4 regions of the Isoptericola sp. S6320L genome follow, and region 3 is predicted to be linked to each of the others. Evidence: predicted binding sites of a transcription regulator. Region 3 holds the regulator's gene; each other region holds the start of a gene.
The links. The regulator HrcA, encoded in region 3, represses chaperone genes, less so after heat shock. The targets are predictions, from matches to a motif close to TTNGCACTCGNNNNNNNCGAGTGCNAA.
Positions count from the first base shown of each region.

Region 1 (4,060 bases), on a different contig from region 3:
CAGGTGCGCCCGGCCCGGGCGCGCCCCGCCGTCGTCGCCGGCCGGAGCCGGCTCGGTCTCGGGCTCGGCCGCCTCCGGGGGCGCGGGCGGGCCGGACCGCTGCGCCTCCTCCAGCTCGTCGACGTCGGCGTCCAGCGCCGCCTGCGCGGCGTCGACGGGCGCGACGCCCTCGAGCGTGAGACGGCGCATGACGAGCAGCCGGGCCACGTCGTCGGGGGTGTACCGCCGGTGCGAGCCGGCCGTGCGGTCGGAGGGTCCGAGCCCGTACCGCCGGTCCCAGGTCCGCAGGGTCGCCGGGGCCACCCCGAGGCGGCGTGCGACCGCCGCGACTGCCAGGCCGGGGCCCGACGGGCGTGACCCGCCCGAGTCCTGGGCCGGTCGCGAGGAGGTCATGCCTCGATTCTGCCAGGGCTGCGCCCGACCGCCACTGCGGCCCCCGGCGCGTCACGATCCGAGACGGGATCCCGTCTCAAAGCAGGTCATCGGTCCGACGAAACCGGTTCATGACCTGGTCAACCCTGTCGCCGCTCCTCAGGGTGGCCAACTTGCGCTACCCCCTTGAACAACCTCTGCACAACTTGTAGGTTGTTCGCCATGACGGAGATCTCAAGACTGCCCGGACCGGTCATGGAGCTGTGGGAGTGGCAGTACCAGGGCGCGTGCCGCGACGCGGACGACACCCTGTTCTTCCACCCCGAGGGCGAGCGCGGGTCCACGCGACGACGACGGGCCGAGGCCGCGAAGGCCATCTGCCACTCGTGCCCGGTGATGATGCAGTGCCGCGAGCAGTCGCTGCGGGTCCGCGAGCCGTACGGCGTCTGGGGCGGGCTCAGCGAGGACGAGCGCAGCGCCGCGCTCGCCGGTCGCGACCGCAAGGTCGGCTGAGCCGGGAGTCCCCCGGAGACATGACGAGGCCCCGCATCACGGATGATGCGGGGCCTCGTGCGTCAGCGTCGAGAGCTGGGGATCAGCTCACGACGACGGCGAGGATGTCGCGCGCGGAGAGCACCAGGTACTCCTCGCCCGCGTACTTGACCTCGGTGCCGCCGTACTTGCTGTAGATGACCTTGTCGCCGACCTTGACGTCGACCGGGACACGGTTGCCCTGGTCGTCGAAACGGCCGTCGCCGACCGCCAGGACCTCGCCCTCCTGGGGCTTCTCCTTGGCGGTGTCCGGGATGACCAGGCCGGAAGCGGTCGTGGTCTCGGCCTCGACGGCCTTGACGACGATCCGGTCCTCGAGCGGCTTGATGGGGACCGACACGTCGGACCTCCTTGTTCGCGATGACTAGCTGGACTGGGACGCACCCTGTCGCTGGCCGTCGTCGCGGGTGCCGGCTCAGCGTGAGCGCTGGGACCAAATCTAGGCAGCCGTTAGCACTCTGACAAGTCGAGTGCCAGGATTCCTCTGCGGGCGTCATCGGCGCACCCCTGCCGCCACGCCTGAGACGATGTCGCCATGGACGCGGCCTCCCTCAGCAAGCTGCTCAGCCCCGAGGGCTGGGCGCTGCTCAACGCCCTGCCACCGTACGACGACCAGCAGGCGATGGTGCTGGCCACGCGGCTCCGTGCCGAGGGGGTCGATCCTGACCTCGCCGCCGCCGCCCTGACCCAGTCACGGTTGCGCGCCAAGGCCCGTGGCAAGCTCGGAGCGTTCGCCGAGGGGATGCTCCTCACCCCCGACGGCCTGGAGCAGGCCACCCGCCTCGTCGTCGCCGCGCAGCACGCCCGCCGCTACCTCGCCGCGGGCGTCACCAAGGTCGCCGACCTCACCTGCGGCATCGGCGCCGACTCCCTCGCCTTCGCCGGCGTCGGCCTCGACGTGCTGGCCACCGACCTCGACGAGGTCACCGCCGCGCTGGCCACGGTCAACCTGCGCGCCTTCCCCGAGGCGTCGGTCCGGCACGCCGACGGACTCGGCATCGACCTCGTCGCGGAGGGCGTCGACGGCGTCTACGCCGACCCGGCCCGCCGGACCCGGGGCGGGCGGCGCATCTTCGACCCGGCGGCCTACGCGCCGCCGCTCGACGCCGTGTGGGCGCTGCGCGATCAGGTGCCGGCCCTCGGCATCAAGGTCGGCCCCGGCATCCCGCACCACGGCCTGCCCGCGGACGCCGAGACCCAGTGGGTCTCCGTCGACGGCGACGTCGTCGAGGCCGGGCTCTGGTTCGGTCCCCTCGCTCCCGACGGCCCCGGCCGCTCCGCGCACGTCCTGCGCGCCGTCGCGGTACCGGCCGACGGCGGTGCACCCGACGGCGCCGAGAGCTCCGGCACGATCACCCGCACCCTGCGTACCGGACCGCAGGACATCGACCTGGTGCCCGACGTCGGGCAGGTCGGCACCTACCTGTACGAGCCGGACGGCGCCGTCGTGCGGGCGGGGCTGGTGGCGCACGCGGCCGACGAGCTCGGGGGCCGGCTCGTGGACCGCACCATCGCCTACGTCACCACCGACGCGCCTGCCCCCGCGCCGCCGTCGGGCACCGCGGCGATCGCGACCGGGTACCGGGTGCTGGACGTCATGCCGTTCAACCTGAAGAAGCTGAAGGCCTATCTGCGCGAGCGCGGCGTCGGGCGGCTCACGGTCAAGAAGCGCGGCACGGCCGTGACCCCGGAGCAGCTCCGCGCCCAGCTCGCCCTCAAGGGCGACGCGGCGGCCACCCTCGTCCTCACCCGGGTGGCCGGCCGCCAGCACGTGCTCGTCGTCGAGCCGCTCGCCAGCGGCCGCTAGGAGGCAGCGGCCACCCCCGCGGCGTGGAACCATGGCCCCATGCCGCTGGACTTCGCGCCGTCCCCTCGCTCGAGCGTCGGCCTCGAGTGGGAGCTCGCGCTCGTCGACGCCGACTCCGGCAACCTCCGGCAGGTGGCGCCCGCCGTGATGGACGCGCTCGCCGCGGACGAGCGGGCCCGGTACGTGAAGCCGGAGTTCCTGCGCAACACCCTCGAGGTCGTCTCGGACGTGTGCGACACGGTCGGGTCCGCGGTCCGCGACCTGGAGGCCGGCATCGCGGCGATCCGGGACGTCATCGAGCCGATGCGGGCGGAGATCATGGGCGCCGGCACCCATCCGTTCGCGCACTGGTCGCAACAGCAGGTCACCGACAAGCAGCGGTACGCCACGGTCGTGGACCGCACCCAGGTGTGGGGACGCCAGCAGGTCGTCTACGGCGTGCACGTGCACGTCGGGATCGAGGACCGCGCCAAGGTGCTGCCGATCGTGCGGTCCCTGCTGGTCTACGTCGCCCACCTGCAGGCGTTGTCGGCGTCGTCGCCCTACTGGGGCGCCGACGACACCGGCTACGCCTCCATGCGCGCGCTGATCTTCCAGCAGCTGCCCACGGCCGGGCTCCCGTACCAGTTCGCCGAGTGGGGCCAGCTCGAGCAGTACGTGGACGACATGCTCAAGACCGGCGTCATCGACGACTTCACCGAGGTCCGCTGGGACGTGCGGCCGGCGCCCCACTTCGGCACGGTGGAGGTGCGGGTCTGCGACGGCACCTCGAACGTGCTGGAGCTGGCTGCTCTCGGGGCGCTCGTGCACTGCCTCGTCGAGCACTTCTCCACCCTGCTCGACGAGGGACGGGAGCTGCCCGCCATGCCGCGCTGGTTCGTCCACGAGAACAAGTGGCGCGCCGCCCGCTACGGCATGGACGCCATCATCATCCTCGACGCCGACGGCAACGAGGAGCTGATCACCGACGCGCTGCCGCGCCTGCTGGACGAGCTGGCGCCGGTCGCCGCGCGTCTGGGGTGCACCGCCGAGCTGGAGGGGGTCCACGAGATCGTGCGGGCCGGCGCCTCCTACCAGCGCCAGCGCGCCGTCGCCGCCGCGCACGGCGGCGGGCAGCCTGGCCTCGAGGCCGTCGTGCGGTCCCTGGTGGCCGAGCTCCGGGCCGGACGCCCCCTGCCCGTGGGCTGACGACCGCCACGCAGCCGGTCCCGGGCGCGCACCTCACGCTCGCCGATGTCGTTGCGCGCCTCGCGCCAGGACCGCCCCGCCGACGACGACACCGACCGTGAGCAGCCGGCGCTGTGCCGTCCGTCGCCGCCCGCCCCAGCC
Region 1 is NZ_JALKAT010000024.1:17,989-22,048, forward strand. It holds gene MWU57_RS12780 (MerR family transcriptional regulator) at 1-393, opposite strand, end outside; gene MWU57_RS12785 (WhiB family transcriptional regulator) at 595-885, shown strand; gene groES (co-chaperone GroES) at 968-1,264, opposite strand; gene MWU57_RS12795 (class I SAM-dependent methyltransferase) at 1,460-2,731, shown strand; gene MWU57_RS12800 (glutamate--cysteine ligase) at 2,771-3,919, shown strand; gene MWU57_RS12805 (SDR family oxidoreductase) at 3,953-4,060, opposite strand, start outside.
Region 1: the regulator HrcA is predicted to act here: its motif matches at 1,375-1,401, upstream of groES (co-chaperone GroES).

Region 2 (4,060 bases), on a different contig from region 3:
GTCGTCGGCGTCGGCCGCCGTGCTCATCGCGAAGATGGCGTCCGCCGTCCGGCCCGGCTCGAGCGCGGTCCAGGCCAGCGACACCGCGTACTCGCCGAAGTCGGTGCCCACCTCCGTCGGGGAGCCGACGACGGCGCCCACGTCGAGCACCGAGGACACCACCGGCCCGTGGTCGGTCGAGCGCACCTCCAGCTCGACGGGCGCAGCGCCCGCGACCCGGATCGTCTCGGTGCGGACGTCCATGGGCACCCACTCCTCGGCGTCCGCGTCGCGCAGCCAGGTGTCGTCGCGCACGCGCTCGACGAAGAAGTCGGTCACGTCCGCGCCCATGTTCGTCAGCCCCCAGGCGAGCTCGGCGTTGTGGCCGATGATCACTCCCGGGAAGCCCGCGAACGAGAAGCCGGCCACGTCGAACGGGCACTCCTGCGACACCTGCTCGCAGTGCAGGCCCACCTGGGACCACAGGCTCGGCACGTCCAGCGCGAGGTGCGGGTCGTTGGCGAGGATCGGCGCGCCCGACTCCGTGAGGTCGCCGGAGACGACCCACGAGTTGGACCCGGCGCCGTCACCGGTGCCGACGAGCACGGGGACCGCGTCCAGCGCCGTGGCGGCGGAGGCGACGGCACCGTCGAGGGCCCCGCTGCCCCAGGCCATGTCGGTCGGCGCGGTGCGCGAGCCCTGACGCCCGCTCTCCCGGACGAGGTCGCTCTCGGCCAGGATCGGGGTGTTGCCGCCCTCGGCGAAGCTCGGGAAGAGCTCGTCCACGAGCTCGACGTCCTCCAGCGCGCCGTACGCGAGCGCCCGGTCGAGCTCGTCGTCGTAGTTGCCGCGCAGGTCCCAGGCCATCGCCTTGAGCCACGCGAGCGAGTCGACCGGGTCCCAGGGGGCCGGGGCCGCGACGTCGACCGTGGCGCCGAGCACCGTGTACTCGAGGGCGATCTGGTCCGGGCTGCGGTCGGCGAGGTAGGCGTTCACCCCTTGCGCGTACGCCTGCAGGTAGCTGCGCGACTCCGGCGAGATGAGGTTCCACTCCTGCTCGGCCACCTCGCGCCAGCCGAAGGTGCGGATGACCTTGTCCGCGTCGATCGCGGTGGGGACGTCACCGACGAGCTCGGCGAGCCTCCCGGCCGTGACGTGGCGGCGGTAGTCCATCTCGAAGAACCGTTCCTGGGCGTGGAGGTAGCCCTGGGCGGCGAAGAGGTCCTCCGCGGTCGAGGCGTACACCTGCGGCACGCCCTGCTCGTCCCGGTGGACGGTGACCTCCCCGGTGAGACCGGGGACGTTCTGGGTCCCGGAGGTCTCCGGCAGCGGCTTGCGGACCGTGACGACGGTGAACGTCACGGTCGCGACGAGGGCGAGCGCCACGACGACCGCGACCCCCACCGCCGTCCGGCGCAGGCGCGAGCGGGGCGCCGGGGCGGTCTCGTCCTCGCCGGTGTCCTCCGTCGTGGGGGTCTCGTCGGGCTCGTTCGCTGAGGGGAGGTCGCTCGCTGACACGCAGGCGAGACTACCGTCCGCGTATGATTGGCACTCGCATCATCTGAGTGCCAGCCCGACGAGGAGAACCCCGTGCCCACCTACGCCTACCGGTGCGCCGACTGCGGCCACGCCTTCGACATCCACCAGGCGTTCACCGACGACTCGCTGACCGTCTGCCCCGAGTGCTCCGGACGGCTGCGCAAGCAGTACGGCTCGGTGGGCGTGACGTTCAAGGGCTCCGGCTTCTACCGGACCGACTCGCGCAGCGGCGCCAAGAGCTCCGGCGGCTCGTCGTCCGGCGACTCGGGCTCGTCCGCCAAGAAGTCCGGCGGCTCCGACAAGGGTTCGTCCTCGAGCTCGTCGGGCTCGAGCACGTCGGGTTCCGGTTCGTCGGGCTCGTCCGGCGCGTCGGGGTCCGGCTCCAGCGGCAGCTCGTCGAAGGCCGCCTCCGCCTGACCCGGCCGGCCGAGGCCACCCCCGGCCGAGGTCGTCCACCGACGGGCGCCACGGCGCCGCTGCTGCCGGCTCGCCGGCCCTAGCGTGCCCGGCATGGAGCCCTCCACCACCTCCCGCCTGGCTCGTCTCGCGCGTACCGTCGTCTGGCGCGGCCGGTTCGTCGTCGCCGCCCTGTGCTGCGGCCTGGCGGCCGGCGCGACCGTCCACGCGGTGCGGCCCGAGGCGCCGCCCACCCGCGAGGTGGTCGTCACCGCCCGGGAGGTGCCGGCGGGCGAGCCCTTGCGCGCGGCCGACCTCGGCACGGCCACGGTGGCGGCCGAGCTCGCGCCCGACGGCCTGCTGACCGACCCGGCCGACGCCGTCGGCCGCTCCCCCGCCGTCGACCTCGCCCCCGGCATCCCCGTGCACGCCGACCTGGTCCCGGGCGGCGGCCTGGCCGACCGGGCGCCCGAGGGCACGGTCGTCGTCGGTGTGCGGCTGACCGAAGCCGCGTGGCTGCGCCCCGGCGACCGGGTCGACCTGCTCGGCACCGACGACGCCGCCGACCGCCTCGCGCGGCGGGCGCTCGTCCTGCCGCGGCTCCCCGCCGACGACGGCGCACCGGGCGCGGGCGGCCTGCTCGGCTCGGCGGCACCCGCCACCGCGGACGCCGCCGTGACGCTGGTGGCGGTGGATCCGGACGAGGCGGCCGCCGTGTCGGCCGCGGCCGGGTGGGGCGCCGTCGCCGCCGTGCTCGTCCCGTGAGCGTGCTCGTACCCTGGTCCGGCGGGAGCGACACGCGCTCCCCCACCTCGGGAGGACACACCAAGCATGCTGGCCGGATTCAAGACCTTCATCCTGCGGGGCAACGTCGTCGACCTCGCCGTCGGGCTCGCCATCGGGGCCGCGTTCGCCGGCGTCGTCACCGGCCTCATGGACGGCCTGCTCAACCCGCTCATCGCGGCGGTGTTCGGCCAGCCCGACATCTCCGGGGTGTGGTCGTTCGAGGTCAACGGCGCGATGTTCAGCATCGGCATCGTCTTGCAGGCCGTGCTGAACTTCCTGCTGGTCGCCGTCGCGCTCTACTTCCTCGTCGTCATGCCGATGAACAAGCTCGCCGAACGCCGCCGCCGGGTCGAGGACGAGGTCGCCGAGGAGCCGGAGGCGGACCTCGCTCTGCTCACCGAGATCCGCGACCTGCTCGCCGTGCAGGCCCGCCGGCCCTGACCTGGCCCGCGCCGGGACGGGTCACCAGTGCGGCGGCACGTCCCGGCGCAGGCGCTCGTCGTTCGAGTCGTGGCCACCCTCGTCGTCGGTGGTGGCCCCCCACACGGTCTCGCGCTCGCTGCCCCGGCGCACGGCGCGCCGCGGACCGCGCCGACCCGTTCGGGGCGCGTCCGGCCGGTCCGGTGTCCCCGGGCTCGCGGGGGCCGTCGTGTCCCTGTGCGGGGTCTCGTCGGAGGGCGTCACGGCCCCATTGTCTCCCGCGGGTCCTTGACGACCTCGTCCGGCTCGTCGTCGGCCAGCACCGGCACCACGACCTCGGGCGGCACCGGCACGCCGCCGGGGGTCCCGACCCGGTCGTCACGAACCTGCTGCACCAGCCGGCGCACGCGGTCCGCCTCGCCCTCCGGGTCCAGGAACGCCGCCGCCGACCACACCTGCGCGACGGTCCAGCCGAGGCCCTCGAGACGCTGGGCCAGCTGCCGGTCACGGACCCGCACGGACGGCTCGGCCACGTACTCGGCGTCGTCGGTGAGCACCGCCACCAGCAGCTCGCCCGGCAGGTCCGGGTGGCCCACCACCAGCGGGATCCGGTCGCCGTCGCCGGTGCCGTAGTCGGTCTCGACGAGGTAGCCCAGCCGCCACAGCCGTTCGCCCAGGTCCATCAGGAGGCGGTCCGGCACGCGGCCCGCGTCGATCCCGTTGCCCAGCTCCACCTGGTCCGCGACGCCCGAGCGCCGCTCGGCCAGCTCGAGGACGTCGCGCAGCAGCCGCGGTCCGGCGCCCCGCAGGCGGTCCGGGTCGAGGGCGTCCGCCGGGAAGCAGGACACCACGTGCAGGCGACGCCGCGTCGCACCGAGCGCGCCCAGCAGCATCGCCGCCCCGCCGTCGTCCCCGAGGACGCCGAACCGGTGCAGCACGC
Region 2 is NZ_JALKAT010000028.1:27,292-31,351, forward strand. It holds gene MWU57_RS13855 (penicillin acylase family protein) at 1-1,383, opposite strand, end outside; gene MWU57_RS13860 (FmdB family zinc ribbon protein) at 1,570-1,935, shown strand; gene MWU57_RS13865 (SAF domain-containing protein) at 2,029-2,679, shown strand; gene mscL (large conductance mechanosensitive channel protein MscL) at 2,746-3,141, shown strand; gene MWU57_RS13875 (hypothetical protein) at 3,163-3,384, opposite strand; gene MWU57_RS13880 (hypothetical protein) at 3,381-4,060, opposite strand, start outside.
Region 2: the regulator HrcA is predicted to act here: its motif matches at 1,525-1,551, upstream of MWU57_RS13860 (FmdB family zinc ribbon protein).

Region 3 (4,060 bases):
GCGTCGTCGACGGTCTCCCACAGCTCGAGGGCGCGCTCGCCGAGCGCCACGGCCGTGGACACCGCCGCGTCGTCGCCGGCCGCCGCCTGGGCCGCGACCGCCGTGGCCAGCGCCCGGTCGAGCACGCGCGCCCGCCACCAGTGGTCGGCGACCTCGGCCAGCCGGGCCACCGTGGCCGGGCCGGTCGAGAGCGCCTCGGCGTACGCCGTGTGCAGGCGGCGGCTCTCCGTGGGCAGCAGCTCGGCGTCGACCGCCTCCTGCATCAGGGCGTGCCGGAACCGGTAGCCGTCCGGCTCGACGACGAGCACGAGGGCGTCGACGGCCTCGCGGGCGGCCGGCTCGGCGGCGGCGAGCGCGTCTCCGCCCAGCACGGCCTCGAGCACGTCGTGGGTGGCGCGGGCGCCCCCGGCGGCCACGAGGCGGCAGAACGTCTGGGCGTCGGCCGAGAGCTGGGAGTAGCGCAGGAGCAGCACGTCGCGCAGCGAGGTCGGCATGTCCTCGTCCAGGCACGACGCGAGCTCCTCGACGTAGAACGGCACCCCCTCGGAGCGTTCGACGAGGTCGGCCAGGTCCGTGCCGTCCAGGATGTCGGCGTCGCCGTCGTCGAGCACGGCGCGGGCGAGCTCGGCGACCTCGGCCTCGCCGAGGCGCGGCACCTCGACGCGGGTGACGAGCCGGGCGCGGTCGAGCTCGGCGAGCGTCGCGCGCAACGGGTGGCGCCGGCCGACGTCGTCGCTGCGGTAGGTGGCCACGACGCACAGGGCGGTGGTGCGTGCGGCGCGGGCGAGGCGCGCCAGGACGGCGCGGGCGACGTCGTCGGACCAGTGCAGGTCCTCGATCACCACCAGCAGCGGCCGCTCGGTGGCGAGCGTGGCGAGGAGGTCGGCCAGGACATCGGGGGCGCGGCCGGCGCCGACGTCGGGCCGGACGTCGACGAGCCCGGGCACGACGGCGCCGAGCGCGTCCGCGGCGGGCCCCGCGGCCGCGAGGGCGTCGGCGGTGCCGAGGGCTGCGACGACGTCGCGCAGCACCCCCTCCACCCCGGCGTACGGCACGGGGCCGGACCCCGAGTCCGCGCACTGGCCGCGGACGACGAGGACGTCGTCGTCGACCGCGGCGAGGAGCTCGGTGACGAGCCGGGTCTTGCCGATCCCGGCCTCGCCGGACAGCAGCACGGTGTCGCCGTGGCCGTGCACGGCCGCCGCCAGGGTGTCGCGGAGGGTCGTGAGCTGGCCGGCGCGCCCGACCAGCGGGGAGGCATCGAGTGGCACCCTGCCATCGTGCCAGGTGATCCTGCCGCGCAGGTCCGGGCGCAGGTCCGGGCGCAGGTCCGGTCGCAGGGTCGCGCTCATGCCGGCCGGCGCCCCCGCACGGCGAGGCGGGGGAGCCGGAGCCACGACGGGCCTGCCGTCGCCGGGACACGGGGACCGGCTGCATCGCGCTCCCTGGCCTGCCGCACCCGCTCGGCGCGCCGGACCTGCTCCGACTCCTGCAGACGGTGGAGCGTGTGGTGCTCGAGGGGGTGCATAGTCGCCTCCGTGGTCAAGGCGGGCCGCCGCTCGGCCCTCCGTACGACGAGCCTGGGCGTCTGAGGCAGGCGTCGGCATCGGGCAGCCGCCTCGTCTCTCGCGACCGGCCGGGCCGTCGCTGCCCCTGAGGTACCTCACGCCGGCACGGGGGCCGGTCCGTGTCGGTGTCCGTGGAGACGCGTAGGATGGCACTCAGCGATCGAGAGTGCTAAAGGTACGGCCGCGCGAACGACAGCCAGATGTGCTCGGTGGAGGGAGGCGCAGGAGTGAGCGAGGAACGTCGTCTCGAGGTGCTGCGCGCCATCGTGGAGGACTACGTCACCACCCGGGAGCCCGTGGGCTCGCGCGTCCTGACCGAGCGGCACCGCCTCGGTGTCTCGCCCGCCACGATCCGCAACGACATGGCGGCGCTCGAGGAGGAGGGATACATCGCCCAGCCGCACACGTCGGCCGGGCGGGTGCCCACCGACGCCGGCTACCGGCTCTTCGTCGACCGTCTCGCCGAGGTGCGGCCCCTGACGATCCCGCAGAAGCGGGCCATCGAGACGTTCCTGTCCGAGGCCGTCGACCTGGACGACGTCCTGGTCCGGGCGGGCCGGCTGATCGCCCAGCTCACCGGCCAGGTGGCCGTGGTGCAGTACCCGTCGCTGCGCCGGTCCGGGCTGCGCCACCTCGAGATCGTCCCGGTGGCCCGCGACCGCCTGCTCGTCGTCGTCATCACCGACACGGGGCGGGTCGAGCAGCGCTTCTGCGAGCTGCCCGGCACCGCCGACGGTGTCAGCGCTCTCGACGAGGTCACCCTGGCCGAGCTGCGTGCCCGCTTCAACGCCGCCGCCGCCGGCAAGCGGCTCGCGGAGCTGCCCGTCGCCTTCGCCGCCGTGGTGGAGGCCGTCGGCCCGGACCTGGCGGGTGTCGCCGGCGCCGTGGCGGACCTGGTGGTCGACACCCTCGGCCAGGAGAACGAGGAACGGATCGTGCTCGCGGGCACGGCCAACCTCGCCCGTTCCGAGTCCACCTTCGAGCAGGGGCTCAGCCCGGTGCTGGAGGCGCTCGAGGAACAGGTCATCCTGCTGGGTCTGCTGACCGAGATGTCGAGCGACGGCGTGGGCGTGCGGATCGGTCACGAGAACCGGCTCGACGGCCTCACCGAGGCCTCGGTCGTCGTCTCCGACTACGGGTCCGGCGGCGACCCCGTCGCGACCCTCGGCTCGATCGGGCCCACCCGGATGGACTACCCCGGCACCATCGCCTCGGTGCATGCCGTGGCCCGCTACCTCTCCCGCGTGCTGCCGAGCTGAGCCACGCGGAAACCCTGACCAGACTGCGTACGTCACCGAAGAGAGAACTGTGACCGACTACTACGAGACCCTGGGCGTCCAGCGCGACGCCTCGCCCGAGCAGATCAAGAAGGCATACCGCAAGCTCGCCCGCGAGCTGCACCCGGACGTCGCCGGGGCTGCCGGTGAGGAGAAGTTCAAGGACGTCGCCCGCGCCTACGAGGTGCTGTCGAACCGCGAGAAGCGCGAGCAGTACGACCACGGCGTCGACCCGACGGCACCGGGCGGGGGCGCCGGCGGCGGCTTCGGCCAGGGCTTCGGCTTCCAGGACATCTTCGAGACGTTCTTCGGCGGCGGCCAGGCCTCCGGGCCCGTGCCGCGCGCCCGACGGGGCCAGGACGCGCTCGTGCGCATGGACATCGACCTCGTCGAGGCCACGTTCGGCGCCAAGCGCGAGCTGCAGGTCGACACCGCGGTGGTGTGCGGCACCTGCGGCGGCAACGGGTGCCGGCCCGGCACCGACGTGCGCACCTGCGACGTCTGCCACGGCCGCGGCAACGTCCAGCGCGTCGCCCGCTCGTTCCTCGGACAGGTCATGACGACGGCCCCGTGCGCCGCGTGCCAGGGCTTCGGCACGGTCATCCCGGAGCCGTGCGCGGAGTGCTCCGGCGACGGCCGCGTCCGCTCCCGCCGGAGCCTGACGGTCAACGTCCCGGCCGGCGTCGACACCGGCACCCGGATCAAGCTGACCTCGCAGGGCGAGGTCGGCCCGGGCGGCGGCCCCGCCGGGGACCTGTACGTCGAGATCCGCGAGAAGGCCCACGACGTCTTCGTGCGCCGCGGCGACGACCTGCACTGCACCCTCCCGGTGCCCATGACGGCCGCGGCGCTCGGGACCGTGCTCGAGCTGGACACCCTCGACGGCGTCGAGGAGATCGACCTGCGCCCCGGCACCCAGCCGGGCCAGATCCTCACCCTCAAGGGCCTCGGCGTCGGACACCTGCACGGCAACGGTCGCGGCGACCTGAACATCCACGTCGAGGTGCAGGTGCCCACCGAGCTGGACGAGGAGCAGACCACCCTGCTGCACCAGCTCGCCGGCCTGCGGGGGGAGGAGCGGCCCGAGCCGCGGCTCGTGGCAGCGCACCCCGGCGTCTTCTCGCGCCTCAAGGACAAGCTGAGCGGCCGCTGACGTGAGCGCGCCCGTCTTCCTCTCGACGGACGACCTGAGCCGGGTCGCCCCGGGCGAGGTCT
Region 3 is NZ_JALKAT010000016.1:46,896-50,955, reverse strand. It holds gene MWU57_RS18110 (AAA family ATPase) at 1-1,271, opposite strand, end outside; gene hrcA (heat-inducible transcriptional repressor HrcA) at 1,796-2,827, shown strand; gene dnaJ (molecular chaperone DnaJ) at 2,877-3,998, shown strand; gene MWU57_RS10635 (16S rRNA (uracil(1498)-N(3))-methyltransferase) at 4,000-4,060, shown strand, end outside.

Region 4 (4,060 bases), on a different contig from region 3:
TGAGGCCGTGACCCGGGGTGAGACCGCGGACCTTCTCCGCCACGACGCCGCCCTCGAGGCCGGCGTTGATGGCGATCTGCTTCAGCGGGGCCGAGATCGCCGCGTTGACGATCTGCGCACCGGTCGCCTCGTCGCCCTCGAGCTCGAGCTTGGCGAACGCAGCGGCACCGGCCTGGATGAGCGCGACGCCACCACCGGCGACGATGCCCTCCTCGACGGCAGCCTTGGCGTTGCGCACGGCGTCCTCGATGCGGTGCTTGCGCTCCTTGAGCTCCACCTCGGTGGCCGCGCCGGCCTTGATGACGGCGACGCCGCCGGCCAGCTTGGCGAGGCGCTCCTGCAGCTTCTCGCGGTCGTAGTCCGAGTCGGACTTCTCGATCTCGGAGCGGATCTGCTGCACGCGACCGGCGATGAGGTCGGCGTCGCCGGTGCCCTCGACGATCGTGGTCTCGTCCTTGGTGACGACGACCTTGCGGGCCTGGCCGAGCTCCTCGAGCGTGGCGTTCTCCAGCTTGAGGCCCACCGTCTCGGTGATGACCTGGCCGCCGGTGAGCACCGCGATGTCCTGCAGCATGGCCTTGCGGCGGTCGCCGAAGCCCGGAGCCTTGACGGCGACGGACTTGAAGGTGCCGCGGATCTTGTTCAGCACCAGGGTCGCCAGGGCCTCGCCCTCGACGTCCTCGGCGATGATCAGCAGCGAACGACCCGACTTCATGACCTGGTCGAGCAGCGGCAGCATGTCCTTGACGTTCGAGATCTTCGACTCGACGATCAGGACGTACGGGTCCTCGAGGACGGCCTCCTGGCGCTCCGGGTCCGTCTCGAAGTAGCGGGCGAGGAAGCCCTTGTCGAAGCGCATACCCTCGGTGAGCTCGAGCTCGAGGCCGAACGTGTTCGACTCCTCGACGGTGATGACGCCTTCCTTGCCCACCTTGTCGAGGGCCTCGGCGATGAGCTCGCCGATGGCGAGGTCGCCGGCGGAGATCGCGGCCGTGGCAGCGATCTGCTCCTTGGTCTCGACGTCGACCGCGGCGTTGAGCAGCTGCTCGGTCACGGCCTCGACGGCCTTCTCGATGCCGCGCTTGACGGCGATCGGGTTGGCGCCGGCGGCGACGACGCGCAGGCCCTCGCGCACGAGCGCCTGGGCGAGCACGGTCGCGGTGGTGGTGCCGTCACCCGCGACGTCGTCGGTCTTCTTGGCGACCTCCTTGACGAGCTCGGCGCCGATCTTCTCGAACGCGTCCTCGAGCTCGATCTCCTTGGCGATGGAGACACCGTCGTTGGTGATCGTGGGGGCGCCCCACTTCTTGTCCAGGACGACGTTGCGGCCCTTGGGGCCGAGCGTGACCTTGACGGTGTCGGCGAGCTGGTTGAGCCCGCGCTCCATGCTCCGACGAGCTTCCTCGTCGAACGCGATGATCTTGGCCATGGGGACTGATCCTCCGCTGTGGCTGGTGGATGGTCGGCCGGTGCCCGCGACGGACGACGCGCCCCCGCACCGTTCACATCACGGGCGTGGGCGTGCCTCACCTTTCGACCAAGGTTGTTCACCCCGGCTGTCACTCGACGGCCGAGAGTGCTAACCCATTATTGGCACTCTCCCCCCGAGAGTGCAAGACGTTCCGCCGCCAGCGCACCGTGGCGCTCCAGTGGCGCCCGGTCCGGCCAGGTCAGCGCCCGACGGCGGGACCCGGACACGACGAAGGCCGGCGCCCCCGACGCATCGATGCGCCGTCGGACGCCGGCCCTCGCCGACGCTGCACGTCTAGGTCAGCACGATCAGAGCGGGCGGACCTGCTCCGCCTGCGGGCCCTTCTGGCCCTGGCCGACCTCGAACTCCACCTGCTGCCCCTCGTCGAGGGTGCGGTACCCGTCTGCCTGGATCGAGCTGAAGTGGACGAACAGGTCCTGTCCGCCGTCGGCCGGCGTGACGAAGCCGTACCCCTTCTCGGCGTTGAACCACTTGACGGTGCCCTGGGCCATCTACTTCTCCTCATCGTTCTGGCACACGGGGCCGGCGCCCCGCAGTGGACAGGAGACTAGTGGCGGAGGTCACTCGAAGGGAAGCATCCGAATCCAGGGTGTCGCGATCCCCGCGGACCGCGCCGGTTCAGCCGACGGGCTCCTTGATGATCACCCAGACGGCGTCGGTCGGGCTGTTCGTGAGGTCGTCGGACAGCTGCACGTTCGCCGGGGCGGCGCCCACCGCCTCCGCGACCGCGGTCGCCGTGTCCGCTCGCCCGTCGGCGAACAGGACCGTGGTCTCGTCGTAGACGCCCGCGAGCGTAACCGGCGCCGCCGGTGCATCGAGAGCGCCGACGTCGGCGAATCCGGCACCCGTGACGAGATCGGCCGTCGCACCGGCCTGCCCCGCGGCCTCCGCCCCCGAGATGTCGTTCCAGACCACGACGCGCGCCGACAGGTCAGCCGCCGCCGGGTCGCCCGGCATCTCGGCGGCCTCGTCGCTCGGCTCCTCGGACGGCTCCTCGGACTCGTCGCCCTCGGCGCCCTCGCCCTCGTCACCCTCGTCGCCCGAGCCGTCGGTGGGCTCCTCGCCGGACCCTTCGCCCTCGGAGCCCTCGCCCTCGCCAGAACCCTCTGCGGAGGCGGACTGCTCGGACGCCACGGGCGGGTTGTCCGTGGGCGTGTCGCCGCCGTCGGACAGGAAGGAGATGATCCCGACGCCCAGGCCGGCGAAGACCACGGCGACGAGCAGGAACGGCCAGACCGAGCTCCACCCGCTCCGGGGCTCGCGGTGGACACCCACCGGCGCGCCCTCCGGACCGCGGACGTCGAACTCGTCGGGCGGGAACGGGTACTGGCTCTTGGTCACGCCGGACAGGGTAGCGGTTCCCCGCGCCGAGACCTACAGCCCTTGTTCAGTATCGCGCCACCGCAGGTCAGCCGGTCGTGCCGTCGAGTCGGCGAGCCGTGCGCGCCCGCTGCCGGGTGGCCCGCATCCGGCGGAGGCGCTTGACCAGCATCGGGTCGTGCTCGAGCGCCGCGGGCGTGTCGAGCAGCGCGTTGAGCACCTGGTAGTACCGGGTGGCCGACATGTCGAAGAGCTCGCGCACGGCCTGCTCCTTCGAGCCGGCGTACTTCCACCACTGCTTCTCGAAGGCGAGGATCTCGCGCTCCCGGTCGGTCAGCGCACCGGCTCCGGTGGCCGACGACGGCGCCTCCGTCGTGGTGTCGATGTCCTGGACCAGCATCTCGCTCATAGCGGCCAGTATGGGGCACCTCGGGCGCTGTCCCGGGCATCCTGGGCCGCGCGTCGCGAGTGCGCTAGCGTCGCGTGCGTGGACTCCCCGACGACGACGCGCCCCGCCCTGGACACCGTGATGGCACCGGACTGGGCGGCGGCGCTCGCCGACGTCGAGCCCCAGATCCACGCGATGGGCGACTTCCTGCGCGCCGAGGTGGCGGCCGGGCGCACGTACCTGCCGGCACCGGGCGACGTCTTCGCCGCGTTCCGCCGTCCGCTGGCCGACGTGCGCGTCCTGGTGGTCGGCCAGGACCCGTACCCGACGCCGGGTCACCCGATGGGCCTGTCCTTCTCCGTCCAGCCGGACGTCCGCCCGGTCCCCAAGTCCCTGGCGAACATCTACACGGAGCTGGCCGACGACGTCGGCGCTCCTCCGCCGTCGTCGGGCGACCTGAGCCCGTGGGCGGACCAGGGCGTGATGATGCTCAACCGGGTGCTCACGGTGCGGCCGGGGGAACCGGCGTCGCACCGCGGCAAGGGCTGGGAGCAGGTGACGGAGGCCGCGATCAAGACGCTCGTGGCCCGCGGCGGACCGCTCGTCGCGATCCTGTGGGGGCGTGACGCCGCCTCGCTGAAACCGTGGCTGGGCGAGACCCCCACGGTGGAGTCCGCGCACCCCAGCCCGCTGGCCGCCTACCGGGGGTTCTTCGGCTCCAAGCCGTTCTCGCGCGTCAACACGCTGCTGGAGGCCCAGGGGGCCGCACCCGTGGACTGGCGCTTGCCCTGAGCGACGGGTGCAAGATGGGGGCGTGACATCGCCCTCGACACCCACCCCGCGCTGGTCCCGCTACGTCG
Region 4 is NZ_JALKAT010000005.1:75,691-79,750, forward strand. It holds gene groL (chaperonin GroEL) at 1-1,429, opposite strand, end outside; gene MWU57_RS04705 (cold-shock protein) at 1,780-1,983, opposite strand; gene MWU57_RS18330 (LytR C-terminal domain-containing protein) at 2,111-2,833, opposite strand; gene MWU57_RS04715 (DUF3263 domain-containing protein) at 2,901-3,212, opposite strand; gene MWU57_RS04720 (uracil-DNA glycosylase) at 3,342-3,992, shown strand; gene MWU57_RS04725 (SGNH/GDSL hydrolase family protein) at 4,015-4,060, shown strand, end outside.
Region 4: the regulator HrcA is predicted to act here: its motif matches at 1,591-1,617, upstream of groL (chaperonin GroEL).